2 linked regions of the Rhodopseudomonas palustris genome follow. The protein of the gene in region 1 interacts with the protein of each later gene in a pairwise test. Links are inferred from orthologs where the notes say so. Each region holds a gene or a part of one and is shown on either strand. Other genes may lie near its edges.

Region 1 (14,755 bases):
GAACAGCGGCGCATCGAGGTGGCGGGCGAATTGCAGCCGCTGATCCGGCTCGAGGACGTCATCGGCCTCGTAGTAGTAGCCTTCCAATCCGTCCTGGCCGTCGACGCTCTGCTTGGTGCAGACGAAGCCGAGCCTGAGATTGCCGAGCGCGACGCCGTTGTTGGCATGCCAGCCGCGCAGCATCGCTTTCGACACCTCGCCTGGGACGCCGCAGATCGCGGTGCCGCGCCAGATCCAGCGCGGCGGCGGATAGCGGATCCACGCCTTGCGATCGTTCTCGTACATGTATTCGACGTGCACGCCGCCGATCCAGTTCGACAGATAGTGATACTGCGCCGCCGCCACCGCCGGCGGCAGATGATCGAGGCCGAGCTTGGCGAGCCCGGCGACGAAGCGTTCCTGCTGCTGGCGACGAAACACCCGGAACACGAATTCGGCGGCATCGGCCGTGCCGCGGCGACTGACCAGCGTCAGGACCAGGCCGGTGAACACTGCATGATACAGATCGGCAACGCCGCGCCACGCGCGCGACGGCGCCGCCTGCCCGGCTTCGGACGCTTCTCCCATGGGCTCTCTTCCCGTTGTCGTTCTTGTTCGTGGTTTCTGCCGCGGCCGCCCTGCGACCAGCCGTCTCACTGATTTTCACGGGTGGGAATTGAACACAACCCCGCTTCCGACATTGCCATTGTTCAGTTCCTCCAGTGGAGATTTGTCGATGCGCCGATCGCTTCCGACCAGCCGGCTCGCCCTGTGCCTCGCCCTGGTGCTGCCGCTCGCGGCCTGCGGCGATCAGTCCAATCTGGCACAGGGCGAGGATTTCGGCCCCTCGCCGAAGCTGCCGGAGCCGGCGAACACGCTGTTGCCGACGGTCAACATCGCCAAGGCGGTGGGCTGGTCGGAGGGCGCCACGCCGAAACCGGCCGAGGGACTTGCGGTGACGGCGTTCGCGAGGGGGCTCGATCACCCGCGCACGATCCACGTGCTGCCGAACGGCGACGTGCTGGTGGCCGAAACCAACGCGCCGGAACGCCCCGAAGAGGGCAAGGGCCTCAAGCGCCGGGTCGCAGAGTACGTCATGGGGCAAGCCGGCGCCCGAACGCCGAGCGCAAACCGCATCACCCTGCTGCGCGATGCCGACGGCGACGGCGTCGCCGAGATCCGCGAGACGTTCCTCGAGGGTCTCAATTCGCCGTTCGGCATGGCGCTGGTCGGCAACGAATTCTACGTCGCCAACACCGACGCGATCGTGCGTTTCCCCTACAATCCGGGCGACACCCGGATCACCGCAGCGGGCGAAAAGCTGGCCGATCTGCCGGCCGGCCCGCTCAATCATCACTGGACCAAGGATCTCGTCGCCAGCCCGGACGGCAGCAAGCTGTACGCGACCTCCGGCTCCAACAGCAACGCCGCCGAACACGGCATGGCGGTCGAGGAAAACCGCGCCGCCGTGATCGAGGTCGACCGGCAGAGCGGCGCGACGCGGCTGTTCGCATCCGGGCTGCGCAATCCCAACGGTCCGGCTTTCCATCCCGAGACCGGCGAATTGTGGGTCGTCGTCAACGAGCGCGACGAGATCGGCAGCGACCTCGTGCCCGATTACATGACTTCGGTGAAGGACGGCGGGTTCTACGGCTGGCCGTACAGCTACTTCGGCCAGCACGTCGATGACCGCGTCAAGCCGCCGCGGCCGGATCTGGTCGAGAAAGCGATCGTGCCGGACTACGCGCTGGGCAACCACACGGCCTCGCTCGGACTCGCCTTCAACACCAGCGATCTGTTTCCCGACGCGATGAAGGGCGGTGCCTTCGTCGGCCAGCACGGCTCGTGGAATCGCAAGCCGCACTCCGGCTACAAGGTGATCTTCATCCCGTTCGAAGGCGGCAAACCGTCCGGGCCGCCGCGCGACGTTCTGGCCGGCTTCCTCAACGCCGACCAACAGGCGCAGGGCCGCCCGGTCGGTGTCGCGCTGGACCAGCGCGGCGCGCTGCTGGTCGCCGACGACGTCGGCAACGCGATCTGGCGGGTGACCCCGGCGGGTACTGAGGCAGCGTCCAATTGAACAGCCGCAAATCGACTGGAGCGGGTTCGATCGCGGTCATTCGGAGAGACTGGAGTCCTGCGCGACCAATCGTGGACGCTCCCGAAACTGGAGGCCGTCATACACCTCGGCCAAGGACAACCGCACTTTCAGCTTCGGCAATTCAAATTCGGCGCCGAGGCCTTTCAGAACCTCGTTGCTCCACTGCCGGTCCTCGCCCCGGGTATAGAGATGCGCACTCGCCATCTCGGTGTCGATCAGCAGAATATACTCGAGGCACACAAGTGATTGGTACTCCGCAAGCTTGACGGTCACGTCGAAACCACTCGTTGTCGGCGACAGCACTTCGACAACGAGCAACGGCTGATCGGCGACCAGCGACTCTTCGACAGGTTGGCCACAGTCGACGCCGAGATCCGGCATTCGGCGGGTCGACGGCGAGGTCGCGACGTAAGTGTCACCCGTAAAGGTTTGGCAGGGACCGCCGCGCACCTGACCATGAATCGCGGCCGTCAGATTCACGACGATTGCGTCGTGGCGACGGCCAGCCCCGGCCATTGCCACGATTTCGCCTTCGACCAGCTCGTAGCGCTGTTCCTGCCCGGCCACCCAGGCGAGAAACTGCTCGGCACTGACCTGCGTGACCGGCAATGTCTTCATGCCAGAACGATAGCATCCGGCTCGAACACCGCCAAGGCGGTGAAGGAGCGGGATAGTCCGCCTCACGCCTTGAAGTGCTTGCTCAGCTTCAGGCCCTGGGCCTGGTAGTTCGAGCCGATGCGCTGGCCGTACATCGCGTCGGGGCGCGACAGCATCTTTTCGTAGATCAGGCGGCCGACGATCTGGCCGTGCTCGAGGATGAACGGCACCTCGCGCGACCGCACTTCGAGCACCGCGCGGGCGCCCGAGCCGCCGGCGCCTTCGTAGCCGAAGCCGGGATCGAAGAAGCCGGCGTAGTGCACGCGGAATTCGCCGACCAAAGGATCGAACGGCACCATCTCGGCCGCGTAGTCCGGCGGCACCTGGACGGCTTCCTTCGAGGCCAGGATGTAGAACTCGCCGGGATCGAGGATCAGCGTGCCGTCGGGGCGGGCCGCGATCGGCTCCCAAAACTCGCCGACCGCATAGCCGCCGCGACGATCGATATCGACCACGCCGGTGTGGCGCTTGGCGCGATAGCCGACGAAGCCCTCGGAGTTCTCGCCCGACAGATCGACACTGAGCGCGACGCCGCCAGCGAGGTCGGCGTCGTCGGCATCGACCAGCCGCTCGGCGTCGTGCAGCGCGTCGAGCTCGTCCTGCTCCAGCGTGGCCTGGCCGACGCGGAAACGGACCTGCGACAGCCGCGAGCCTTCGCGCAGCAGCACCGGGAAAGTCTTCGGGCTGATCTCGGCATAGAGCGGGCCGTGATAGCCGGCGCCGATCATGTCGAAGCGGCGGGTGCCGTCGGCGATCACCCGGGTGAACACGTCGAGCCGGCCGGTCGAGCTTTTCGGATTGGCGGCGGCCACGATATGGCGCGGCAGCGCCAAGCTCTCAAGCAGCGGCACGATGTAGACGCAGTTGGTCTCCAGCACCGCGCCGTCCGACAAGTCGATCTCGTGCAGCTTCAGCTCGTCGATCCGCTCCGCCACGGTGCAGTCCGGCCCCGGCAGGAAGCTGGCGCGCACCCGATAGGCGATCGGTCCGAGCCGCAGGTCGAGGCTGGCCGGCTGGATCTGGCTCTCGACGAACGGATATTCCGGCAGGATCAGGCCCGATTCCGTCATCGCCGCGATCATGCGGTCGGGCAGAATTCCGTCGGCGTCGGGCGGCAGGGTGAACGGCACGGTGTCATCCTTCGGAGCGCAGCCATGCCCTCCGGGAAACTCAGATACGAGTGTTCACCGCTAGCCGAAGCCCGGCTTGACGGGAAGAGTACGGAGGATTAAGAGCCCGACTTATCCCGTGGTGATTTGAGCCGGCCGGCTTGCAGCCACGTTAAACAAGTCGCTAAACAGGCCGGGGACGTTGTGGTCCCGGCCCGAGGGTTGATCCCCAGGCCGGTTTTTTTGTGCCCGCATCGTCCGATGTGGGCGCGCTGGAGACCACATGTCCGAGTCCAAACCGACGATTCCCGTTCCCGCCACCGCTCACTTCCGCCGCGAGACCCGGCTGGTGCATTCCGGCAGCTTGCGTTCGCAATTCGGCGAGACCTCCGAGGCGTTGTTTCTGACGCAAGGCTTCGTCTACGACAGCGCCGAGCAGTGTGAGGCGCGCTTCACTGGCGATGACGCCGGCTTCCAATATTCGCGGTTCTCCAACCCCACGGTGTTCAGCTTCGAACAGCGGATGGCGGAGTTTGAGGGCGCCGAATCGGCGCGCGCCACTGCGACCGGCATGGCGGCGGTCACCGCCGCGATTCTCGCGCCCTTGCGGGCCGGCGACCACGTGGTCGCCTCCAAAGCGATGTTCGGCTCGTGTCGCTACATCGTCGAGGATCTGCTGCCGCGTTACGGCATCGAGTCGACGCTGGTCGACGGTCTCGATCTTGGCCAGTGGCAGCGCGCGATGCGGCCGAACACCAGGACCTGCTTCCTGGAAAGCCCGACCAACCCGACGCTCGACGTGCTCGACATCGGCGCGATCGCCGAAGTCGCCCATGCCGGCGGCGCGCGCCTCGTGGTCGACAACGTGTTCGCCACCCCGATCTGGCAGAGCCCGCTGCAGCTCGGCGCCGACGTCGTGGTGTATTCGGCCACCAAGCACATCGACGGCCAGGGTCGCTGCCTCGGTGGCGTGGTGCTGTCGTCGCAGGCGTTCATCGAAGAGCACATCCAGATCTTCCTGCGCCAAACCGGGCCGTCGCTGTCGCCGTTCAACGCCTGGGTGCTGCTGAAGGGTCTGGAGACGCTGTCGATCCGGGTCGAGAAGCAGACCGCCAACGCCGCCGCGATCGCCGATGCGTTGGCCGGCCACCCGAAGGTGCCGCGGCTGGTCTATCCCGGCCGCGCCGACCATCCGCAGGCCGAGACGGTGAAGAAGCAGATGGGGGCCGGCTCGACGCTGGTCGGCTTCGAAGTGAAGGGCGGTAAGGCCGAAGCGTTCCGCTTCCTCAACGCTCTGAGGCTGGTGAAGATCAGCAACAATCTCGGCGACGCCAAGAGCCTCGTCACCCACCCGGCGACGACCACGCATCAGCGGCTGAAACCGGAAGCCCGCGCCGAGCTCGGCATCAGCGAAGGCTTCATCCGGCTGTCGGCCGGCCTCGAACACAAAGACGATCTGATCGAGGATCTGGTCGCGGCGCTGGAGAAGGTATGAGCGATCAAGGCCCCGTGTCGTCATTGCGTGGAGCTCGGCGCGAAACTATCGATCGGACCGGAGCCTGATCTCGGCGCGGAAGCCTGAGCGGTCGGTGCGGTTGCCGAGATGCAGGCCGGCGCCGCTGCGCTCGACCGCGAGCGAAGCGATCGCGAGACCGAGACCGCTACCGACCACCGACTTGTTGCGGCCGCGGAAGAAGCGCTGACCGATCTTGTCGAGCTCGTCCGCCGCGACTCCTGGTCCTGTATCCTCGACCACGATGTCGCGCGGCGACTCCCCGGTCCGCCAGCGGACTTCGCCACCGCCCGGCATGTACTGCACCGCGTTCTCGTGCAGATTACGGATCGCGAGCTCGAGACACTCGCGATTCCCATTCCACACCACGTCGCGGAGATCGTCGCCGATCGTCACCTCGATGCCGCCGGCCCGCGGCGTGGCGCGAACCACCTCCTCGATCAGCGGGCGCATCGGAACGCGGGTGCGATCGTCGATCTCGGCATGCGCGTCGAGCCGGGCCAGCGTCAGCAATTGCCGCACCAGCCGCGTGGCGCGATCGACCGCCAGCAGAATCTGCTGGAGCGCCGCCCGCGACACCACCGGGTCGTTCGCCGCGAGCGCGACCTGCGCCTGGGTCTTCAGCGCGGTGAGCGGACTGCGCAGCTCGTGCGCGGCGAATGCGGTGATTTCCCGCTCGTGCCGGCGCGCCAGCGCGACCTTTTCGAACAGCGCGTTGAGCGCCAGCGTCAACGGCTTCACCTCCGACGGCGCGCGGCTGGCGTCGACCGGCCGCATATCGTCGGCGCCGCGGCCGACCAGATCCGACGCGATCGCCTGCAACGGCCGCAGGCCGCGGCGGACGCTGACCCAGATCAGCACCCCGAGCAGCGGCGCGATCAGCAGCGCCGGCCACAGCAGTCCCTTGATCAGGTCGGTGACCAGGCGGTCGCGCAGACCGAGTCGATCGCCGACCAGCACCCTGAAGCCTTTGGCTTCGTCCTCCGTCGCGTAGATCCGCCAGACCTCGCCGTCGATCAGGCGTTCGGAAAACCCACTCGGCTGGTCGCTGAGCCGCTGCTCCGGCGCGCCGCTCGACCGTGCGATCATCGTCCCTTGCAGCGACCATACCTGACAGGAGAGCTGGCGCTCGTAGTTGCCGCCCGTGGCCGCAGGCCGCAGGCTCGGCAGCTTTTCGGGCAGCCGGCCCTCCATGCTGCCGACCAGCGACACCACCATCCGCGCGGCTTCCTGCAGGCGGGTGTCGAGCACGTGTTCCAGCTCGCGCTGGCTGGACGCATAGATCCACGCCACCGCGGCGATCCACACCGCGCCGGTGGCGCCGAGCAGCACGAAGAACAACCTCAGCCGCAGCGAGCCGATCATCGCGGCGCCATCCGATAGCCGAGGCCGCGCATCGTCTCGATCGCGCTGCGGCCGAGCTTGGCGCGGAGATTGTGGATGTGGACCTCGATCGCGTTGCTGTCGACTTCGTCGCCCCAACCGTACAGCCGCTCCTCGAGTTCGGCGCGCGAGCGAACCACGCCGGGCCGCTCCATCAGCGCGTGCAGCACGGCAAATTCCCGGCGCGACAGCGCCACCGATACGCCGTCCAGCGTGGCATTGCCTTCCGCCGGATACAGCCGGACCGGACCGTGTTCGAGGCAGGTGGCTGCGCGGCCGTCGCGGCGGCGGATGATCGCGCGCAGCCGCGCCGACAGTTCATCGAGATCGAACGGCTTGCCGAGATAATCGTCGGCGCCGGCGTCGAGACCGGCGATGCGGTCGGGCGTTTCGTCGAGCGCGGTCAGCAGCAGCACCGGGGTCGTGTCGCCGGCGGCACGGATGGCGCGCAGCAGATCGACGCCGCTGCCGTCCGGCAGCATGATGTCGAGCACGACGGCCGAGAATTCGTTCGCCGCCAGCGCCGCACGGGCGTCTTCGCAACCGCTGACGCAGTCGATGCTGGCGCCGGCGAGCGACAGCCCGGCACGGATGCCGTCCGCGATCATCGCATCGTCCTCGACCACCAGAATTCGCATCGGCCCGTCACCTCCTCATCACGGCTTGCTGCCTCAGGCTTAAGGCTGGCTTAAGCTGGGCGGCCAGACTGCCCCCGGTTCGCAAGCGCCGGGGAATCATGGCCATTCGTCTGTTACGTATCATCGCCCTGCTGGTCGTGGCGGGGGCGGGAATGTCCGCGGGGAACACCGCAACTGCCGCATCCAGAGAACAGCCGTTCCGGCTTACGGTCGATCCCGCCGCCGACGGCGTGATCCTCAACTGGACGATTGCACCGGGCAACTACCTGTACCGCGACAAGATCGTGGTGCGAGCACTGGACGGCACCCGGCTGCGCCCGGAACTGCCGCAAGGCACCACCAAGGACGATCCCAACTTCGGCATCACCGAAGTGTATCACCGCAGCCTCGCCGTCACGATCCCGGCGGGCGCGTTGAACGGCGTCGCGCGGCTCAGCGTCGGCTACCAGGGCTGCGCCGAACGCGGCATCTGCTATCCGCCGGTGACCGCGGCCGTCGACCTCGGCAGCGCCGCGGTGACGATCGCCGGCACCGCCGGCGCCACGCCGCAGATCGCCTGGCCCGATCTGCCGCCGGCACTGCCGGGCGCCGAGCCGCGCAGCATCGCAGCGTCGCCGGACATCGGCGGGTCCGCCGCGTCGGTGTTGCCGTCGATGACCCAGGCCTGGCTGCCGCTGCTGCTCGCCTTTGCCGGATTCGGTCTGCTGCTGGCGTTCACGCCGTGCGTGCTGCCGATGGTGCCGATCGTCGCCGGCATGCTCACCCGCGCGGGCCGCGACATCACGCCGGTCCGCGGTTTCGCTCTGGCGCTGATCTACACGCTGGGCATGGCGACGGCCTATGCGGCGCTCGGCATCGCCGCGGCCTGGTCCGGACAGAACCTGCAAGCCGTACTGCAGATGCCGGCCGCGCTCGCAGCAATGGCGGCGGTGTATGTCGCGCTGGCGCTGTCGAGCTTCGGCCTGTTCGAACTTCAGCTTCCCGCCGCACGGTTCGGCGATGCGCTGACCGGCCGGATCAGCAGCCGTGCCGGGCCGCTGCTCGGAGCCGCGGCGCTCGGCTTCGCCTCGGCGCTGATCGTCGGCCCGTGCGTGACGCCGCCGCTCGCCGCAGCTCTGCTGTATGCCGCGCAGACCGGCGACACCGCGCGCGGCGCTGCGGCGCTGTTCGCGCTCGGCCTCGGCATGGGGTTTCCCCTGATGCTGGTCGGCGCCTTCGGCGGCGGCGTCCTGCCGCGCTCCGGCCCGTGGCTGGTGAGCGTGCGCAAGCTGTTCGGCGTCGTCTTTCTGGCGATCGCGACGGCGCTGCTCGGGCGCCTCGTACCAGCTTCGGTCAGCATGATGCTGTGGGCCGCGCTGGCGATCGGGACCGCGGTGTTCTTCGGCGCGTTCGACCGGATCGGCCGGCCCGGCGGAGCGGTGCCGCGGCTCGGCAAGGCGGCCGGGCTGGCGCTGTTCGTCTACGGCGGCGCCCTGATCGTGGGCGCGGCCGGCGGAGCCGACGATCCGCTGCGGCCGCTCGCGGTGTTCGGTAGCAGCAGCCGCACCGCGCAGCCTCTGCACGACGCGCGGACGGTGACGTCGGTCGCCGCACTGGATGCGGCGATCACCGACGGCCGCGATCGCGGCAAGCCGATCATGATCGACTTCTCGGCCGACTGGTGCACCGCCTGTAAGACCATGGAGCGCAATGTGTTCGCCGCGCCGGAAGTGCAGCGCCGTCTCGCCGGCCTCACCGTCATTCGCGCCGACGTCACCGCCACCAATGCCGAGACCGCGGCGCTGATGCAGCGCTTCGACGTAGTCGGCCCGCCGACCATGGTGTTTCTCGACGCCCGCGCACCCTGACCCTGAAGCGCCTGGACGCGCGGTCCTGATCACCGCCAGACTGGAGAATGACGATGAACCGCAGACAATCCCTTCTGATCCTCGGCGCGATCGCCGCCGTGCCGCTGCTGAGGTCGTTCGGCGCGCCGCAGGCCTGGGCCGAAGGCGTCGATGTCGATGCGATCCTGCGCGATCCGGACGCTCCGGAGGCCGGCAATCCCAGGGGCGACGTCACCATCGTCACCTATTTCGATTACAATTGTCCGTTCTGCAAGAAGTCCGAACCGGACCTGAAGAAGGTGGTCCGCAGCGACGGCAAGATCCGGCTGGTGTACAAGGACTGGCCGATCCTGACCGAAGCGTCGGTGTACGGCGCGCAGATGGCGCTCGGCGCCAAGTATCAGGGCAAGTATCAGATCGCCCACGACGCCCTGATGGCGATCCCCGGACGCGGCATCTCGAAGGACCAGATGCGCGATGCGGTCGCGGCCTCCGGCGTCGACATGGCGAAGCTGCAAAGCGACCTCGATACCCATGGCGATGCGATCACCGCGCTGATGCGGCGGACGCAATCGCAGGCCGAAGCGATCGGCCTGCAGGGTACGCCGGTCTATCTGGTCGGGCCCTACAAGGTCGCCGCGGCGCTCGACGCCGACGCGTTCAGGAAGGTGGTGGCGCAGGTGCGCGGATCCCAGGGCGCGAAGTGAGCCGGCGTCCGTTGCATCCGATGACGATCCGCCCGATCCTCGTTCTTGCGGCTGCCGCGCTCGCGCTCGGCGGCTGCGTCACCAACTCGACGACCGACATCAAGGGACCGGCAGCGACGGTCGCTCCTGCAGTTGCTGCGCGCTACGCCGCGATCGACACCGACAGACACCCGATCGCCGCCGTCGAAGCCGAACAGCTCGATCCCGCCTACGTCCGGCAACTGGTAGACTACCGGACCGCCGAGCCGCCGGGGACGGTGGTGGTCGATCCGCGCAACCGGTTTCTCTATCTGGTGCTCGAAGGCGGCAAGGCGCTGCGCTACGGCGTCGGGGTCGGCAAGGCCGGGCTGGAATTCACCGGCACGGCGGAGGTCGGCCGCAAGGCCGAGTGGCCGCACTGGACGCCGACGCGGAACATGATCGCGCGCGAGCCGGAGCGTTACGGCAAATGGGCCAGGGGCATGGAGGGCGGCGAGACCAATCCGCTCGGGCCCCGGGCGCTGTATCTGTACAAGAACGGCAAGGATACGCTGTTCCGGATTCACGGCACCACCGAGCCGGAGACGATCGGCAAGGCGGTGTCGTCAGGCTGCATCCGGATGCTCAATCAGGACGTGATCGACCTTTACGCCCGCGTGCCGAAAGGCGCCAAGGTGGTGGTGCGATGACTACATCGGCCGAAATGCCGTGACGTCGCCCGGTCCGGCGGTGCCGAGCCGAACCTGATCGACCGAGCGGATGATGCCGTCGCCGAGCAGTTGCGCGAAGCAGGCGTAGCCCCAATCGTTCATGTGCAGCCCGTCGGCGATGACGAACTTGTCGAACGGAATCGCCTGCTGCTCGTGCCATTCCTTCATCACTTCGAACCGCGGAAAGATGCCGACATGGCGCAGCTCAGCGAGCCGGCCGAGCGCCTTGATCATCTTGCCGGCATGCTCGGGCCGCTCGTTGACCCGCGGCGCGTATTGCGGATCGACCAGCACGATATCGGCCCCGGCGGACTGGATCGCCCTGATGCCGTCGTCGACCAGCCTGCCGGTGTCGGCCGGATCGAGGTCGCGCAGGATCGCATTGGTGCCGACCTGCCAGATCACCAGATCGGGCTGGGCGTCGAGCACGGTGGTCTTCAGCCGCTGCATCATTTCGGGCGCGTCCTCGCCGCCCTTGCCGCTGTTGACCACGGTGATGTCGGAGTGCGGATAATGGCGCCTCAGCATCGCGGCGAGCCGGTTCGGATAGGTGAACGCCGGCGAACTCGACCCATAGCCCTGGGTCGAGGACGAGCCGAACGCGACGATCACCACCGGCCGGCGGTCGGCGAGCTTGCGCGCGACGCGTGGCAGCGAACCGATCGACTTGGCGCCGCCCTTCGGCGGCAAGCAGGGCACCCGGCCGAGGATGTCGCCGGCCTGTTTGGCGACGCCTTTGATCTTGTCGAGGGCGGTGCCGGCAACGGTCTTGCTGCGATCGGCCGGAACGATGTGGGGCTCGGCTTCGCCGGGCGCGGCCTCCCCGGCTGCAGGCCCGGCCTGGGTCTGCGCAGTTTGAGCCTGCACAGTTTGAGCCTCCACAGTCTGGGTCTGCACGGTCTGGGCCTGCGCCCTCTCGTCCGGAGCAGCAGACAGAACGAATGTCGTCGCCAATAGCGCCGCGGCGGCGGATTTGGAGCGGTCGGATACTCTCATCAACGCTTATTCCTCACCTCCGCCGGGTCGATCTGCGCCGCCTCCATCACGAACGCCAACAGCGCCCGCGCCAGACAGTTGTGCATCCGCAACGCCATATCGATCCCTGGCGCGGGACTGAACAGATCGAACTCGCCGGTCTCGTTCCAGTGGCGCATCAGCGCAAAGCGGTCGAACAGCGGAACTTCGTATTCCTGCGCGACGACCCGCATCGCATCGAGATACGGCGCCGGATTGATCATCGTCTCCGTGCGGGGACTATACTGCAAATTCATCAACACGATGTCAGCACCCGCCTGCTTCACGGCGGCGATGCCCTGGCCGAGGGCGGTGCGGAACTCGTCCGGATCGATCGACCGGATCGCGTCGAAGGTTCCGGTCTGCCAGATTACGAGCCCCGGCTTGCGCTCGGCGACCAGGGCCGAGAGCCCGGCGGCGACATCGGCGGCGGTCCGCTTCGACCGCATCTCGACCATGACGTTGACCTCGACGCCCGGCAGCTTGTCGCGCAAAAGCGCCTGCAATCGTCCGGGATAGGCGCTGTTTTCCGCCGACAGGATGGTCGAGGAGCGGCTGCCGACCACCAGAACGTCGATCTTGCGGCTGGTTTTGATCGCGGCGGCGACGCCCTTCAGCCTGGCCTCGGTCGCCAGCAGATAGGCCGGCGGGACGCAGCTTTGGCCGTTCTGCTCGGCCGCGGCCGGCGCCGACAGGCCGATCGCCGTGAGCAGCGCCACGGCCAGTGCCAGACCCAACCCGGCCATCGCCGTGGCCTTCATGCATCGCCCCCCGCGAGGTCGGCGTCGGGCGGTGGCCGCGACCCGGACTTGCTCGCCACATTTTTGTACCACGAGAACAGCCAAGCGGCGGCCGACATGATGAAGATACCGGTCAAGCTGACGAAGAAATGCATCAAGGCGCCGCCGGAAACCTCCGCCAGCACGAAGTATCCGGCGAAAGCAAGGAAAATACCAATACAGAAGATCTCCAACGAATGCTGGCCGCACAGGATCAGCGGTCGCAGCCAGAGCGAATTCAAGGCCGGCCAGTCCCGCGGGATGAACCGGACGGTCAGCGCCGCCAGCGCCAGAAAATGCGCGAACCGCAACACGTCCAGGTTGGGCTTGTCGATCGGATACATCCACTGCTCGAGCCATTTCGGCAGGGTGTGGAACAATTGCGGGGTGTACCAAGTCAGTGTGACATAAAATGCGGCCACCAGATAAATCGCCGCCAGCCACAGCGTCAGCTTCGAGGCCAGCACCCGCGACAGCCGTTCCGCCCCGCCCATCGCGCACCAGGCGCCGAACACGAACAGAAGCTGCCAGGCGAACGGATTGAACACCCAGGCGCCGCTCGGATAGGCGGTGAGGTGAAGGTCGAACTGCCAGGTGGCGGCATAGAGCAGGGTCGCCAGCCCGAGCGTCACGTCCGGCCAGCGCCGCATCAGCCACAGGATCGGCGGCAGGAAGAACATCAGCACGATGTACAGCGGCAGCACGTCCATATTGACCGGACGAAACCGCAGCAGCAGCGCCTGGACGATGGTGACGTCGGGCTGTTTGAGGAAGTCGAGGATGCCCATTTCCTCGGAATACAGCGGGTTCTGGAAACTGGTGGCGACGTAGGAGATCTCGGCCAGGAAGATCGTGAACAGGAACACGTGGGCGACGTAGATCTGCCAGACCCGCTTCAGGATGCGCGCCGCCGCTACCACGAAGCCGAGCTCGGTCATCGCCCTGCCGTAGACGAACGCCGCCGTGTAGCCGGAAATGAAAATGAAGATCTCGGTGGCGTCGGAGAAGCCGTAATTCCGCAGCGTGAACCAGGTCAGCACGTTGGCCGGCAGATGATCGATGAAGATCAGCCACAGCGCCAGGCCGCGGAACAGATCCAGCCGCAATTCCCGTTTCGGCGCCGGCTTGCGCGGCGGCGGGGGGGCCGTCCGCGGTGGCGGCGCAGCCGGCTCGGTCGGCGGCCCGCCTGCGGGCGGCGCGCCGGTGACCGGTTCGGCAATGGTGGTGACGGGAGGAGTCATGTGGCTCTGCGATGGCGCACTGCACGCTCGTCGTTGCTATAGCAGCCGGCGCGCCACCGGCGAAGCGGCTGGCGGCACGGCCGGCATTCTGCCGCAGCCCCCAAAGGCGCTGTTCGAAGCCGAGGATGGCTAGCCCCGAACTATGTTGAAACCGCGGAGACGCCGGCGCGACAACCTGAAACTCGTTCCGAACGACTGGTTTCAACGCTGATTTTCGTTATATTTAGGCCAAGAGCTGGAAATCGAGCCATGTACCGTGCCGTCACCCGCCGGATCGAAGTGACCGTCGAGCCGAATTATCTGCCCGAGCGCTCCTCGGCGGAGAACCGGCAGTATTTCTGGTCCTACACCGTGGTGATCACCAATTCGGGCGAGGAAACCGTCCAACTCCGCACCCGGCATTGGGTGATCACCGACGCCTCCGGTCGGACCCAGGAAGTGCGCGGCGAAGGCGTGGTCGGCGAACAGCCGGTGCTCGCGCCCGGCGAGCGGTTCGAATACACCAGCGGCGTCCCCCTCCCCACCGCCTCCGGATTCATGGCCGGCCGCTACCAGATGGAAAGCGAAACCGGCGAGACCTTCGAGATCGACGTCCCGACCTTCTCGCTGGACAGCCCGGAGGGGAAACGGACGTTGAACTAATCGACAGTTCGTAGCCTGGGATGAGCGCAGCGAAAACCGGGAAGGCTGCGCAGGAAGGTGCGTTTCGCCTTCGGCTCGACGCACCCTACGATCACTCCACCCCCGCCTCCTCCGGCGTGAACTCGTACACCGATGAGCAGAACTCGCAGGTCACCACGACCTTGCCGTCCTTGACCATGTCGGCGCGGTCGGCGGGAGCGAAGCGGGACAGCATGCCGGCGACGGCCTCGCGCGAGCACGAGCATTCGGCGCGCATCGGCAGCGACGAGAACACCCGGACGCCGCGCTCGTGGAACAGCCGGTACAGCAGCCGCTCCCCGGACAGATCCGGATCGATCAGCTCGACGTCCTCGACGGTGGCGATCAGCGACTGGCCTTCGACCCAGGCGTCGTCCTCATCGACGGTGTGGGCCTGGGTGCCTTCCGGCGAGTCGCCGGGATGCAGATCGGCCTGGCGCGCGCGCTCCGGCGACTTCG
Region 2 (14,796 bases), 360 kb from region 1 along the record:
GTATACGGCAGCCGCGTCGACGCCGTCGCCGACGACGTTCTCGAGCGGCACCGCCCAATGCTCCGCCGCGCCGCTCCAGTCGCCGACCTTCAGCAGATTGCGCACCACGTTGTGGTAGGTGATTTGCCGGCCGCGGTTCTCGCCGCGCCCGATCTCGATCGGGACCGCTTTTGACACCGCACAAATCCAGACCTCACCGCTTTTGGCGGTCTGACCTCGAGGCGCGGCCGCAACCGAGACCTTGATCTCGTTGCCCTCGACCGCAAGCGACACCGGCACCGCCATCACGCCCGCCAACTTGTCGGTGGTCCTGATCGCCGCGTCGATGCCGGCGCGATTGCTGCCGACCAGATGCGCCGAACCGTTGACGACGACCTGCGGGGTGAACACGTCGCGATCGCCCCGCACTTGCGAGTAAGCACGTTGGCGGGCGCTGAAGCGAGGGTCGGCCAGGGTATCCTTCCAGCCGAGATAGTCCCAATAGTCGATCGGCAGGCTGAGGGCGATCACCGACGGATCGCGGGCGAGTTCGCCGATGATCTTGTCGGCGGGCGGACAGGACGAGCAGCCTTGCGAAGTAAACAGTTCGACCACGGCGCGCGGCTCGGCGGCAGCAAGGTTCGCCGTCGCGATCGTCACGCACAAGCCGAGTGCGCCGGACCACCGCGAAAATCCACCAACACCATCCATCGTCGTTTGCCGAACCGCCTTTGCCGAGTGCTTCGGGACGGCAGCACGCCGCCGTCCATCGAGGAGCCTTAAAACGAAAAGGCGGCCCTTTGCATAGGCCGCCTTCCGTTCACCTACCACTCACTTCGCAGTGAGGCTTCTGCGCCTATTGGCTGAGATCGCGCCGGCCGCGATCCTGGCTCAGGCCGCGAGCTTGCGCAGCACGTAGTGCAGAATACCGCCGTTGCGATAGTAATCGAGCTCGTCGAGCGTATCGATGCGGCACAGCAGCGGCACGCGCTTGCGCTTGCCTTCGGCCGAGGTGATCTCGGCTTCGAGCATCTGCCGCGGCTTGAGGTCGCCCTCGAGCCCCCGGATCGTGACCTTCTCGTTGCCCTTGAGGCCGAGCGAGGCCCAGGAGGTGCCCTCTTCGAAGGTCAGCGGCAGCACGCCCATACCAACGAGGTTGGAGCGATGGATGCGCTCGAAGCTCTGGCAGATCACGGCACGGACGCCGAGCAGCCGGGTGCCCTTCGCGGCCCAGTCGCGCGACGAACCGTTGCCGTATTCGGCGCCGGCGAACACCACCAGCGGCACCTTCTCTTCCTGGTACTTCATGGCGGCGTCGTAGATCGACATCTGTTCGCCGTCCGGCCAGTGCTTGGTCAGGCCGCCTTCCGGAATGTTGCCGTCGGCGCCCTTCAGCATGTGGTTCTTGATGCGGATGTTGGCGAAGGTGCCGCGCATCATCACTTCATGGTTGCCGCGGCGGGTACCGTACTGATTGAAGTCGGCCGGACGCACCTGATGCTCGGTCAGGTACTTGCCGGCAGGCGAGGTCAGCTTGATCGAACCGGCCGGCGAGATGTGATCGGTGGTGATCTTGTCGCCGAACAGCGCAAGGATGCGGGCGTCGACCATATCGGTGATCGGCTCGGGCTGCTTGGTCATGCCCTCGAAATACGGCGGGTTCTGCACGTAGGTCGAGCCCATGTTCCACTTGTAGGTCTCGCTCTCGACCGTCTTGATCTTGCGCCAGTTGGTATCGCCCTTGAACACGTCGGCGTAGCGCGCCTTGAACACCTTGGAGGTGACGTACTTCTTGACGAAGGCGTTGATCTCCTTGGTGGTCGGCCAGATGTCCTTCAAGTACACCGGCTTGCCGTCGCGACCGGTGCCGATCGGATCGACCGCGAGGTTCTTGGTGACCGAACCGGCCAGCGCGTAGGCCACCACCAGCGGCGGCGAAGCGAGGTAGTTCGCCTGCACGTCGGGCGAGACGCGGCCTTCGAAGTTGCGGTTGCCCGACAGCACGGCCGCAGCGACGATGCCGTTGTCGTTGATCGACTTCGAGATCTCCTCCGGCAGCGGGCCGGAATTGCCGATGCAGGTGGTGCAGCCGAAGCCGACGAGGTTGAAGCCGACCTTGTCGAGATCCTTCTGCAGACCGGAATTCGCGAGGTACTCGGCGACGACCTGCGAACCGGGCGCCAGCGAAGTCTTCACCCACGGCGCCGCCTTGAGGCCCTTGGCGGCGGCGTTGCGCGCCAGCAGGCCGGCACCGATCAGCACGCTCGGATTCGAGGTGTTGGTGCAGGACGTGATCGCTGCGATCACCACATCACCGTGGCCGAGGTCGAAATTACGGCCTTCGACCTTGTAGCGGGCGCCGTCCAGCGCCTTCTTGTATTCGGCGTCCATCGCCGTGGTGAAGCCTTCCGCTACCGCCGGCAGCGCGACGCGGCCCTCGGGACGCTTCGGTCCGGCCAGCGACGGCACCACGTCAGCGAGGTCGAGCGTCAGCGTCACGGTGAACACCGGGTCCGGCGACTTGGCGGTGCGGAACAGGCCCTGCGCCTTGGCGTATTTCTCGACCAGCGCGACGCGCGCCGAGGCGCGGCCGGAGGTCTTCAAATAGTCGAGGGTTTCGCTGTCGACCGGGAAGAAGCCGCAGGTCGCGCCGTATTCCGGCGCCATGTTGGCGATGGTCGATTTGTCGGCGACCGAGAGATGATCGAGGCCCGGGCCGAAGAACTCGACGAACTTGCCGACCACGCCCTGCTTGCGCAGCATCTGGGTGACGGTCAGCACCAGATCGGTGGCGGTGACGCCTTCCTTGAGCGCACCCTTGAGCTTGAAGCCGACCACTTCGGGCAACAGCATCGACAGCGGCTGGCCGAGCATCGCAGCTTCCGCCTCGATGCCGCCGACGCCCCAGCCGAGCACGGCGAGACCGTTGACCATGGTGGTGTGCGAGTCGGTACCGACCAGCGTATCCGGATAGGCGACCTCGAAGGTGCCGGTCTTGCGGCCGATGGTCATCTTCTCCTTCTTGGTCCAGACCGTCTGCGCCAGGTACTCGAGATTGACCTGGTGGCAGATGCCGGTGCCGGGCGGCACCACCGAGAAGTTCGAGAACGCCTTCTGACCCCACTTCAGGAACTCGTAGCGCTCCTGGTTCTGCTTGTACTCCTCGGCAACGTTCTTCTTGAAAGCCTGGTTGTTACCGAAGAAGTTGACGATCACCGAATGGTCGATGACGAGATCGACCGGTACCAGCGGGTTGATCTTCTCGGCCGAGCCACCGAGCTTCTGCATCGCGTTGCGCATCGCCGCCAGATCGACCACCGCCGGCACGCCGGTGAAGTCCTGCATCAGCACGCGCGCCGGGCGGAAGGCGATCTCGTGCTCCAGCGCCTTCTTCCGCATCCACTTGGCGACCGCCATGATGTCGGCCTTCTTGACGGTGCGGTCGTCCTCGTTGCGCAGCAGGTTTTCCAGCAGCACCTTCATCGAATAGGGCAGACGGGAAATCCCCTTCAGACCATTCTTCTCGGCGGTGGGCAGGCTGTAATAGACGTAAGACTTGCTGCCGACCTTGAGGATCTTCCGGCATTTGAAGCTGTCGAGCGAGGTCATGTAAGGCGGGTCCCAGATTATCGTTGTCGATGGGGCGAGCTTGTATGCTGGCTCCGGAGGGGCAGGCCGTCCGGCTTGCAGGCGCCGATCGTGTGCTGCATCAAGTTCCGGCTTATAGAACCTTTCCAATTGCGCCGCCAGTTCGACAATGACAGGCGAGCGCATCGATTTGTGAGCAGGCCGTTCCGATCCCGGGGCGGAACAGGTTGGGATGCATGCGGCTGTCGGGGCGCGACTTACGATGTGTACGAGGTGGCCGCGAGGTATTCGCCGGGCTCGCCTTCGATGCAAGCGGCGGCGAGGCACTGGCGCTGGTCGGCCACAACGGCGCCGGCAAGACATCGTTGTTGCGGCTGATCGCCGGGCTGCTGACACCGGAGGCCGGAACCATCACGCTCGACGGCGGGGAACCGGATACGCCGGTCGCCGAACAGGCGCACTATCTCGGCCACCGCGACGCGCTCAAGCCGTCGCTCAGCGTCGCCGAAAATCTCGGGTTCTGGCGCGACTTTCTCGGCGGCGACCGCACCGACCTCAGCTCCGCCATCAAGGCGGTCGGGCTCGGCCACGCGGCCGAGCTGCCGGCGGCGTATCTGTCCGCAGGGCAGCGGCGGCGATTGTCGATCGCCCGGCTGCTGGTGGTCCGGCGGCCGATCTGGCTGCTGGATGAGCCGACCTCCGCGCTCGACGTCAAAGGCCAGGAGCTGTTTGTCGGCTTGATGCAGGATCACCTCGCCGGCGGCGGCATCATCGTCGCCGCCACCCACACGCCTCTCGGCATTCCGGTGCGCGAGCAGCGGATCGGAGCCTCTGCATGACCGCGCTCGGCGCCATCATTCGCCGCGATATCAGGATCGCGCTCCGGGTCGGCGGCGGCGCGCTGATCGGGGTGCTGTTCTTCCTCACCGTGGTGGTGCTGATGCCGTTCGCGGTCGGCCCGGACCTTGCGCTCTTGAAGCGGCTCGGGCCGGCGATCCTGTGGCTCGGCGCGCTGCTCGCCAGCCTGCTGACGCTCGACCGGCTGTTCACCGCCGACGCCGAGGACGGCTCTCTCGACCTGATCGTGATGAGCCGCACGCCGCTGGAGCTGACCTGCGCCGCCAAGGCGCTGGCGCATTGGCTGGCGGCAGGGCTGCCGCTGATCGTCGCGACCCCGGTACTCGGCCTGCTGCTCAACCTCGACGGCAGCGCATCGCTGGCCGTGATGGCGACGCTGCTGGCCGGCACCCCGGCGCTGACCTTCACCGGCATGATCGGCGCCGCGCTGGCGGTGACGCTTCGCCGCGGCGGCCTGCTGCTGGCCGTTCTGGTGCTGCCGCTGTCGATCCCAGTGCTGATCTTCGGCGTTTCGGCCTCCCAGGCGGCGATCGTCGGCCCGGTGTCGTTCGGCACGCCGTTTTCGATCCTGTGCGCGATCTCGCTGCTCAGCCTGGTGATCGGCCCGTTCGCCGCTGCCGCCAGCCTGAGGCAGGGCCTGGACTAGAACAGGCGCAGCGTCGTTGGTTCGGTGCCGATGCCGTCGGTTCGGACCCGCGACACGCCGGATTCGCACCCGCGCGCAGGCGCTTCACCGCCGATCAACTCCTTCGGAAGTCGCCCCTGATCTGACCCACGTCATTGCCTGCGCCGGTCCCGGACATTATCAGGGACGTCATGAAGCTGACCGAACTCGCCAATCCGACCCGGTTCCTGACGCTGGCAGGGCGCCTGCTGCCGTGGCTGGCGGCCGCGACCGCATTGGCGTTGGCGGCCGGCCTCACCCAGGCGATGCTGGCGCCGGACGACTACCAGCAGGGCGCCACCGTCAAGATCATGTTCGTGCACGTGCCGAACGCCTGGCTGGCGATGGCCGTCTGGGGGGTGATGAGCATCGCCGCGCTCGGCACCCTGGTGTGGCGGCATCCGCTCGCCGACGTCGCCGCCAAGACTGCGGCGCCGATCGGCGCGGCCTTCACGTTTCTGGCGCTGGTCACCGGCTCGCTGTGGGGCCGGCCGATGTGGGGCACCTATTGGGAATGGGATGCCCGGCTGACCTCGATGCTGGTGCTGTTTCTGATGTATCTCGGCCTGATCGCGCTGTGGCGCGCGGTCGAGGATCCGTCGCGCGCGGCGCGCGCCGCGGCGGTGCTGACCCTGGTCGGCGCCATCAACCTGCCGATCATCAAGTTCTCCGTCGACTGGTGGAATACGCTGCACCAGCCGGCCTCGGTGGTGCGGATGGGCGGATCGACGCTCGACAAGGCGTTCCTGATCCCGCTGCTGGTCACCGCGATCGGATTTTCGCTGCTGTTTCTGACCTTGCATCTGGCGGCGATGCGCAACGAAATCCTGCGACGGCGAGTCCGCTCGCTGCAGATGCTGCAGGCCAGCCGGGCCGAGGCGGCGTGATGTTCGGCAAATACGCGGACTTCATCGTCTCGTCCTACGCCGCGACCGCGATCGTGGTGCTGCTGCTGATCGGCTGGGTGGTGCTCGACTATCGCAAGCAGAAGGCGCGGCTGCGCGACCTCGAAGCGCGCGGCGCCGTGCGCCGTTCCGGCCGCAGCGCCACCGACCACTGAACCCGACGGATCATCATGACCGACACCCTCGACCCCGCCTCGTCGAAGCGCCGTTCCTGGCTGGTGGTGCTGCCGGCGCTGCTGTTCGCCGGGCTGGCGGTGTTGTTCTGGTTTCGGCTCGGCGACAGCGACGTATCGCGGATCCCGTCGGCGCTGATCGGCCGGCCGGCGCCGCAGACCCCGCTGCCGCCGCTGGAAGGCCTGAGCCGCGACGGCACCCAGGTCGCCGGTCTCGATCCGGCGATGTTCAAGGGCAGGGTCAGCGTCGTCAACGTCTGGGCGTCCTGGTGCGTGCCCTGCCACGACGAGGCGCCGCTGCTGATGACGCTGGCGGAAGACAGCCGGATTCAGCTCGTCGGGATCGACTACAAGGACAAGCCGGACAACGCCCGCCGCTTCCTCGGCCGCTACGGCAACCCGTTCGCCGCGGTGGGGGTCGACGTCTCCGGCCGCGCCGCGATCGAATGGGGGGTGTACGGCGTGCCGGAAACCTTCGTGGTCGGCCGCGACGGCAGGATCGCCTACAAGCTGGTCGGCCCGATCACTCCGGACAACCTCGAGAAGGTCTTGAAGCCCGAGATCGCCAAGGCGCTCGCGGCGCCGCAGAGCTGATCGGCCTGTTAGCACGGCCGAATACCCTCCGAGAAATAAATCGGACCGTTTATCGGCCGTTCATCGCAGCGCCATTGCGGCGCCACGAATCCGGATGAGCTTTCGGACGTTACTAACAACGTCCTCTGGAGGGACATCCGATGAGTATTTCGACTTTGCGTCGTCTCACGCTCGCCCCGCTCGCCGCCGCCGTCGCGCTCGGCCTGTTCGCCGCCGCGCCCGCGATGGCGCAGGCGCCTCAGCCGGCCACGCCGCCGACCGCCAAATCCGACAAGATGACCCCTCCGCCGAAAGCCGACAGCAAGGCGGCAGCCCCGGCGAAGTCCGAGAAGACCGAGCCCCTCGACATCAATTCAGCGACCGCCGAACAGCTCGATGCACTGCCCGGCGTCGGCAAGGCGTACTCGGCCGCAATCATCAAGGGCCGGCCCTACAAGGGCAAGGACGAACTGGTGCACAAGAAGATCGTGCCGCAGAAGACCTACGACGGCATCAAGGACAAGATCATCGCCAAGCAGAAGTAAGCGAGGCGAAGCCGGGAAGAGGGGATCGCGGTCAGCGCCCCGACACGTCGCCTTCGCCGGCGGCGCTCTGTTCGAGCGTCGCCGGTTCGGCCGCGTAGCGCTTGATCAGCGGCATTTGCGTCATCGCGAACAGCATGGTCAGCGGCACCATGCCGAATACCTTGAAATTGACCCAGAAGTCGGTCGACTGCGTCCGCCAGACCGCTTCGTTGAGCAGGGCCATGGCGAAGAAGAACAACGCCCAACGCAGCGTCAGCTTGCGCCAGCCCTGCGCCGTCAGGTTGAACACCTGATCGAACATGATGGCGATGAACGAGCGGCCGAACAGCAGGCCGCCGCCGAGCACCGCAGCGAACAGCGCGTACACGATGGTCGGCTTCATCTTGATGAAGGTCTCGTCGTGCAGCACCAGCGTCAGGGTGCCGAACACCAGCACCACCACCGCGGTCACCAGCGCCATGACCGGAACGTGCCGGGTGACCGCATAGGACGCGATCATCGCGGCCACCACCGCGACCATGAAGGCGCCGGTGGCGGCGAACAGATTGAACTTGGCGTTGACGACGAAGAACACCAGCAGCGGGCCGAGCTCGGTCGCCAGTTTGAACAGCGGATGCGGCCGGTTCTTCTCGAGGAGCTCGTCGCTCATGCGGCCTCCGTGCCGGCGATCGCCTTGGCGAAATCGCGCGCGGTGAACGGCGACAGGTCGTCGACCCCTTCGCCGACGCCGATGAAATGCACCGGCAGTTTGTGCTTCTCGGCGATCGCCACCAGGATGCCGCCGCGGGCGGTGCCGTCGAGCTTGGTCATCACCAGCCCGGTGACGCCGGCGGTCTTGGTGAATGCTTCGACCTGCGACAGCGCGTTCTGGCCGACGGTGGCGTCGAGCACCAGCAGCACCGCGTGCGGCGCGGTCGCATCGACCTTCTTGATCACCCGCACCACTTTTTCGAGCTCGCTCATCAGCTCGGTGCGGTTCTGCAACCGCCCGGCGGTGTCGATCAGCAGCACGTCGCGGCCCTGCTCCTTCGCCGCCGTCAGCGCGTTGAAGGCCAGACCGGCCGCGTCGGAGCCCTGCGCGCCCGCCACAACCGGCGTGCCGGTGCGCTCGCCCCAGACCTTGAGCTGATCGATCGCCGCAGCCCGGAAGGTATCGCCGGCGGCCAGCATCACCTTGTGGCCCTCGGACGCGAACCGCGCCGACAGCTTGCCTATGGTGGTGGTCTTGCCGGAGCCGTTGACCCCGACCATCAGCACCACGAACGGTTTCTTCCCGGCATCGACGACGAGCGGCTGCGCCACCGGCGCCAGCACCTTCTCGACCTCCGCGGCGACGATCTCTTTGACGTCGCTGGCCGAGATCATCTTGTCGTAGCGGCCCTCGCCGACCGCGCTGGCGATCCGCGACGCTACCTCGGCGCCGAGATCGGCTCGCAGCAGGACGTCCTCGATCTCCTCGAGCATCGCCCGATCGAGCTTGCGCTTGGAAACGAATTCCGACAGCGCCGTCCCGATCGAACTCGAGGTGCGCTTCAAGCCGCTGGACAGCCGCCGCCACCAGCTCTGTTTCGAATTTTCCGGAGTGTCGCTCATCAGGGCGCTGTGTTAGCCGTTTCGTGCCATGAACGAAAGCCACCCCGATCAATTCGACGTGCCGGAACTGACCGCGGACGAGATCCAGGCGCGCGTGCTGTATCGCGACGGGCTGATGCTGGTGATCGACAAACCGCCCGGTTTGCCGGTGCATCGCGGCCCCAAGGGCGGCCCGAACCTGGAAGCCTCGTTCGACGCGCTCCGCTACGGATTGCCGCGCCCCCCGGTGCTGGCGCATCGGCTCGATCGGGACACCTCCGGCTGCCTGGTGCTCGGCCGCCATCGCAAGGCCACCGCCACGCTCGGGTTGCTGTTCAAGCACTCACGGATTTCCAAGACCTATTGGGCGATCGTCGAGGGCGGCCCAATCGAAGACTCAGGTGAGATCGACCTGCCGATCGCCCGCCTCAATGCCGAACGTGGCTGGTGGCAAAAGGTCGATCCGGACGGGCTGCCGTCGCTGACGAAATGGCGGGTGATGGGGCGGTCCTCCCCTCCCGCTTGCGGGGAGGGGTCGGGGGTGGGGGTCCATAACGGGACGCCATCCTTGGGGCGCCCTCACCCCACCCCTCTCCCGCAAGCGGAAGAGGGGGTTCTCAGTGCTGGGGGAGAGTGTGACGATCTGGCTCGAAAGCCGGGCGCCAAATCCGGCGCGCCGCCGCCGGCGCAGCTCACCTGGCTGGCGCTCGAGCCGATCACCGGCCGGACCCATCAGCTCCGCGTGCATTGCGCCGCGATGGGGTGGCCGATCTTCGGCGACAACATCTACGGCAACGGTCCGCGGTTCGGCGAGCCGCGGCTGCATCTGCATGCCCGCGAGATCGTCATCCCGCTATCGCGCAACAAGCCGCCGGTGGTGGTGACCGCACCGCCGCCGGCGCATATGCACCCGCGGCTTTCGGCCTGCGGCTGGACCGGCGCCGCCTGACGGCGGAGCCGGCGCCGAACGCGTTCTTCGCCGGTTCGCCGCAGCGCACGCACCGCGATCACAGCCCTGCACATGCGCGCGATCAGCGCCGAAAGTCGGATGACCGCACCGCTTGTCGTGGCCGGCCGGGCCGACGCATAATTGCGCCAACAACAACAGCCGGAGGCTGGGACGCTCGCACGTCTCTTCACCGGCGATGCTCCCCCGCAGCGTTTCCATGACTTCGCCCGGATCGCAGGATCAACGATCGGGCGGAGACAAACTCGTTGGCGGGTGAGTCGCCGGTTGCAGCGGGGTTGCGGTCGAGCACCGACGGCGGGTGCGGCATCGGCCGCGTTTTTGTGGAGGAACGAATGTCCGACAAGATCTACGACGTGCCCGCAGAATGGGCGAGCCGCGCCTTCGTCGACGATGCCAAATATCGGCAGATGTACGATCGCTCGGTGACGGACCCGACAGGGTTCTGGGCGGAGCACGCCAAGCGCGTCGACTGGATCAAGGCACCGACCAAGATCGACAATTGGTCGTATGCCCCGGGCAACGTCTCGATCAAATGGTTCGAGGACGGCGTCCTCAACGCCGCCTACAACTGCATCGACCGCCACCTCGACAAGCGCGGCGACCAGGTCGCGATCATCTGGGAAGGCGACGATCCCTCGCAGTCGCGCAGCATCACCTATCGGGAGCTGCACGACGAGGTCTGCAAGTTCGCCAACATCCTGCGCAACCGCAATGTCGGCAAGGGCGACCGCGTCACCATCTATCTGCCGATGATTCCGGAGGCTGCGTTTGCGATGCTGGCCTGCGCCCGGATCGGCGCGATCCATTCGGTGGTGTTCGCCGGGTTCTCGCCAGATAGCCTCGCCGGCCGCATCAACGACTGCCAGTCCAAGATCGTGATCACCGCCGACGAAGGTCTGCGCGGCGGCCGCAAGGTGCCGCTGAAGGCCAATGTCGATGCGGCGCTGAAGAAGTGCGACGGTGTCGATTGGGTGATGGTGGTGAAGCGCACCGGCGCCGCCGTCGAGATGGATGACGTCCGCGACTTCTGGTACCACGAAGCGGCCGAGATGGTGACGACCGAGTGCCCGGTCGAGCACATGAACGCCGAAGACCCGCTGTTCATCCTCTACACCTCGGGTTCGACCGGCCAGCCCAAGGGCGTGCTGCACACGACCGGCGGCTACCTGGTGTTCGCGTCGATGACCCACCAGTACGTGTTCGACTATCACGACGGCGACATCTACTGGTGCACCGCCGACGTCGGTTGGGTCACCGGCCACAGCTACATTCTGTACGGCCCGCTCGCCAACGGCGCCACCACGCTGATGTTCGAAGGCGTGCCCAACTACCCGACCAACTCCCGATTCTGGGAAGTGATCGACAAGCACAAGGTCAACATCTTCTACACCGCGCCGACTGCGATCCGCGCGCTGATGCAGGCCGGCGACGAGCCGGTGAAGAAGACCTCGCGCAAGTCGCTGCGCCTGCTCGGCTCGGTCGGCGAGCCGATCAATCCGGAAGCCTGGGAGTGGTACCACCGCGTCGTCGGCGAGGACCGCTGCCCGATCGTCGACACCTGGTGGCAGACCGAGACCGGCGGCATCCTGATCACGCCGCTGCCCGGCGCCACCAAGCTGAAGCCCGGCTCGGCGACCCGGCCGTTCTTCGGCGTGGTGCCCGAGATCCTCGATCCGGAGGGCAACGTGCTGGACGGCGAATGCACCGGCAATCTTTGCCTCGCCCGCTCGTGGCCGGGCCAGATGCGCACCGTGTACGGCGACCACGCCCGGTTCGAGCAGACCTACTTCTCGGCCTACAAGGGCAAATATTTCACCGGCGACGGCTGCCGGCGCGATGCCGACGGCTTCTACTGGATCACCGGCCGGGTCGACGACGTCATCAACGTCTCGGGCCACCGCATGGGGACCGCCGAGGTCGAATCCTCGCTGGTGGCGCATCCGAAGGTGTCCGAGGCGGCCGTGGTCGGCTATCCGCACGACATCAAGGGCCAGGGCATCTACGCCTATGTGACCCTGATGGCCGGCGAGGAGCCGACCGAGGAGCTGCGCAAGGAGCTGGTCGCCTGGGTCCGCAAGGACATCGGTCCGATCGCCTCGCCCGACCTGATCCAGTTCGCGCCCGGCCTGCCCAAGACCCGATCCGGCAAGATCATGCGCCGCATCCTGCGCAAGATCGCCGAGGACGAGCCGTCCTCGCTCGGCGACACCTCGACGCTGGCCGATCCCGCGGTGGTCGACGATCTGGTCGAGCATCGCCAGAACAAGCACCACAAGGCGGGCTGAGCCGGCCCGAGGGCGCCATCGCAGTCCAGCCGCGGCCAGTGAGCATCCTCCAGGGCCCCGCCTCCGAAACGGAGGCGGGGCCCTCAGACTGCTGACAAACTCCTCGCCATTGGCGGGGAGTTTTGATTCCATGGGTGATGCTTCGCAAACCCTCACCGCAACAGACTTCGATCGAGATGGTCAGTCTCGACGGTCTGGTTCCGAAGGATCACCTGCTTCGCAAGATCGACGCGGTGATCGATTTTTCGTTCATCCACGATCGGGTCGCCGGGCTGTATTGCCCAGACAACGGCCGGCCGCCGCTCGATCCGACGCTGATGTTCAAGGCGCTGTTCATCGGCTACCTGTTCGGCATCCGCTCCGAGCGGCAGCTGGTGCGCGAGATCGAGGTCAACGTCGCCTATCGGTGGTTTCTGGGGTTGAAGCTGACCGATCCGGTGTTCGACGCCTCGACGCTCAGCCAGAACCGGCGGCGCCGCTACAACGACACTGCGGTCGCGCAGGACATCTTCGACGCGATCGTGACCCAGGCGATCGCCAAGGGGCTGGTCGATGGCACGGTGCTCTACACCGATTCCACGCATCTGAAGGCCAACGCCAACAAGAACCGCTACGACACCGCAGTGGTCGCCAAATCGCGGGCCGATTACTGGGATGATCTGGACGCCGCGATCGAGGCGGATCGCGCGGCCCACGGCAAGAAACCCCTCCCGGAGAAAGAGCGACAGCCGGTCGAGAAGGAGACCAAGGTGTCGCGGACCGATCCGGATGCCGGCTACATGGTGCGCGAAGGCAAGCCGAAGGGATTCTTCTACCTCGACCACCGCACCGTCGACGGCCGGCTCGGGATCATCACCGATACACACGCCACGCCGGCCAACGTCCACGACTCGATCGTCTATCTCGGCCGGCTCGATCGCCAACGGCAACGCTTCGGCTTTGATGTCGCCGCCGTCGGCCTCGACGCCGGCTATGCCACCTCAGGAATCGCCCACGGCCTGGAACAGCGCAACATTCCGGGCGTCATCGGCTATCGCCGGCCAACCCCGCCGCGGCCCGGCATGATGCCGAACAAGGCCTTCGCCTATGAAGCGGAGCTGGACAGCTATCGTTGCCCGCAGGGACAGTTACTCAGCTACTCCACCACCGATCGCACCGGCTACCGCCACTACAAGAGCGATCCTGCGATCTGCAAAGACTGTCCGCTGCTCGCCTCGTGCACGTCGAGCCGCAACGCGGTTCGTCTGATCACCCGCCACGTCTGGGCCGAGGCCCGCGAGCGCACCGACGCCAACCGTCTAACGCCCTGGGGCAAGCGCATCTACAAACGCCGCAAGGAGACGGTCGAACGTTCCTTTGCCGACGCCAAACAGCTCCATGGCCACCGCTACGCGCGCTTCAGAGGCCTGGTGGCCGTCAAATGCCAGTGCCTGCTGGCAGCCGCCGCCCAGAACATCAAGAAGATAGCCCTCGCACTGGCCACCGGGCCAATTCCCGCGCCAGGCTGAGACACCGGGCGCTGCGCCACTCGCCAAAAACAAAACCCCGCCGAAAATCGACGGGGTTTGTCAGCGGTCTGAGGGCCCCGCCTCCGAAACGGAGGCGGGGCCCTTCGCGTTTGACGCGCACCACGCCCCGCCGTCGCCTGTTCGTTGCTACGAGGTTGCCTGCGGCTTGCCGCCTTCGTCCGTGAGCTGTGCTGATTCGATCACATCCGAGGACGATCAGGGCTGTCGGACGGTTTTGCCGGCTGGTGTTGTTTGGCGGACATTTACTTTGTTCCCCGGATTTTCCTTCAATGGTACGCCCGCGTTCACTTCGGTCGTCCAGCACACACCGGTTGGTTAGTTCACGCTGCGACCATCGCGGGCGCTGAGGGCGCCGGAGCGAAGCTGACCGGTGCGAGGAAACTGGAGAGACTGAATGTCTTTTGGACTTCGTTCGGCGAAATGGGCGATGGCGGTCGCGGCTTTGGCGGGCGCCGGCGTGTTGACCGCGCCGCGGGCCGAGGCGCGGCCCGACCTGGTTGTCTTCCGCGGCGACTACTCGCCGGGGACGATCGTGGTGAGGACCGCCGAGCGGCAGCTGTATCTGGTGGTCGAGCCGGGGCACGCGGTGCGTTATCCGGTCGGCGTCGGCAAGGCCGGTAAGCAATGGGCCGGGATCACCAAGATCGACGGCAAATACCGCAATCCAGCATGGGCGCCGCCGGCCGACGTCAAACGCGATGTCCCCGCGATTCCGGACGTGATTCCGGGCGGATCGCCCGCCAATCCGATGGGCGTGGCGGCGATGACGCTGGAGGGCGGCGAGTACGCGATTCACGGCACCAACCGGCCGCAGTCGATCGGCGGCTTCGTGTCCTACGGCTGCATCCGGATGCTGAATGACGACATCACCGATCTGTACGAGCGCGTCCCGGTCGGCACTCAGGTGGTGGTGATGCGCTGACGGCATCGGGCCGCATCCACATCGATGCCGCATCTGCAAAGGAAAAGCCGCGGAGGGGGCCGCGGCTTCTTGTTGTCGTGGTAAAGCGAAGTCCGCTCAGCGGGGCGGCGCGACGCCCGGGGGCGGCGGCGGCAGCGACGCCTGACCGCCATTGAGCAGCGGGGTGATGCGGCGGATGGTGACACGGCGGTTCTGCCGTTCCGCCGCCTGGGTGTTCACCTTCAGATACTGCT

Evidence for each region.
Region 2: the proteins of dsbD (region 1) and FLL57_RS20665 interact in binary tests that used the Escherichia coli proteins (3 or more experiments, as listed by UniProt). The link is inferred for Rhodopseudomonas palustris from one-to-one orthologs.

The regions. Positions count from the first base shown.
Region 1 is NZ_CP041387.1:4,120,716-4,135,470, forward strand. The notes cover bases 6,910-9,852. They hold dsbD (protein-disulfide reductase DsbD), read left to right. Parts: upstream 6,910-7,478; coding sequence 7,479-9,227; downstream 9,228-9,852. Other genes in these bases: FLL57_RS18965 (response regulator), read right to left, coding at 6,910-7,380; FLL57_RS18975 (DsbA family protein), read left to right, coding at 9,281-9,852. Outside these bases: FLL57_RS18935 (hypothetical protein), read right to left, coding at 1-567; FLL57_RS18940 (PQQ-dependent sugar dehydrogenase), read left to right, coding at 716-2,059; FLL57_RS18945 (Uma2 family endonuclease), read right to left, coding at 2,096-2,698; FLL57_RS18950 (2'-deoxycytidine 5'-triphosphate deaminase), read right to left, coding at 2,761-3,867; FLL57_RS18955 (O-succinylhomoserine sulfhydrylase), read left to right, coding at 4,130-5,341; FLL57_RS18960 (sensor histidine kinase), read right to left, coding at 5,387-6,724; more of FLL57_RS18965, read right to left, coding at 6,721-6,909; more of FLL57_RS18975, read left to right, coding at 9,853-9,913; FLL57_RS18980 (L,D-transpeptidase), read left to right, coding at 9,934-10,581; FLL57_RS18985 (SGNH/GDSL hydrolase family protein), read right to left, coding at 10,582-11,598; FLL57_RS18990 (SGNH/GDSL hydrolase family protein), read right to left, coding at 11,598-12,377; FLL57_RS18995 (OpgC domain-containing protein), read right to left, coding at 12,374-13,636; Co2+/Mg2+ efflux protein ApaG, read left to right, coding at 13,886-14,278; FLL57_RS19005 (Hsp33 family molecular chaperone), read right to left, coding at 14,370-14,755. UniProt on the Escherichia coli protein: Required to facilitate the formation of correct disulfide bonds in some periplasmic proteins and for the assembly of the periplasmic c-type cytochromes.
Region 2 is NZ_CP041387.1:4,481,860-4,496,655, forward strand. What follows is about bases 4,979-7,962. They hold FLL57_RS20665 (DsbE family thiol:disulfide interchange protein), read left to right. Parts: upstream 4,979-6,164; coding sequence 6,165-6,761; downstream 6,762-7,962. Other genes in these bases: ccmB (heme exporter protein CcmB), read left to right, coding at 4,979-5,071; FLL57_RS20655 (heme ABC transporter permease), read left to right, coding at 5,242-5,976; ccmD (heme exporter protein CcmD), read left to right, coding at 5,976-6,149; FLL57_RS20670 (ComEA family DNA-binding protein), read left to right, coding at 6,902-7,285; FLL57_RS20675 (septation protein A), read right to left, coding at 7,317-7,934. Outside these bases: FLL57_RS20635 (DUF1223 domain-containing protein), read right to left, coding at 1-690; aconitate hydratase AcnA, read right to left, coding at 871-3,588; heme ABC exporter ATP-binding protein CcmA, read left to right, coding at 3,804-4,406; more of ccmB, read left to right, coding at 4,403-4,978; more of ftsY, read right to left, coding at 7,963-8,878; FLL57_RS20685 (RluA family pseudouridine synthase), read left to right, coding at 8,907-9,806; acs (acetate--CoA ligase), read left to right, coding at 10,160-12,112; FLL57_RS20695 (IS1182 family transposase), read left to right, coding at 12,250-13,620; FLL57_RS20700 (L,D-transpeptidase), read left to right, coding at 14,036-14,563; FLL57_RS20705 (OmpA family protein), read right to left, coding at 14,660-14,796. UniProt on the Escherichia coli protein: Involved in disulfide bond formation. Catalyzes a late, reductive step in the assembly of periplasmic c-type cytochromes, probably the reduction of disulfide bonds of the apocytochrome c to allow covalent linkage with the heme.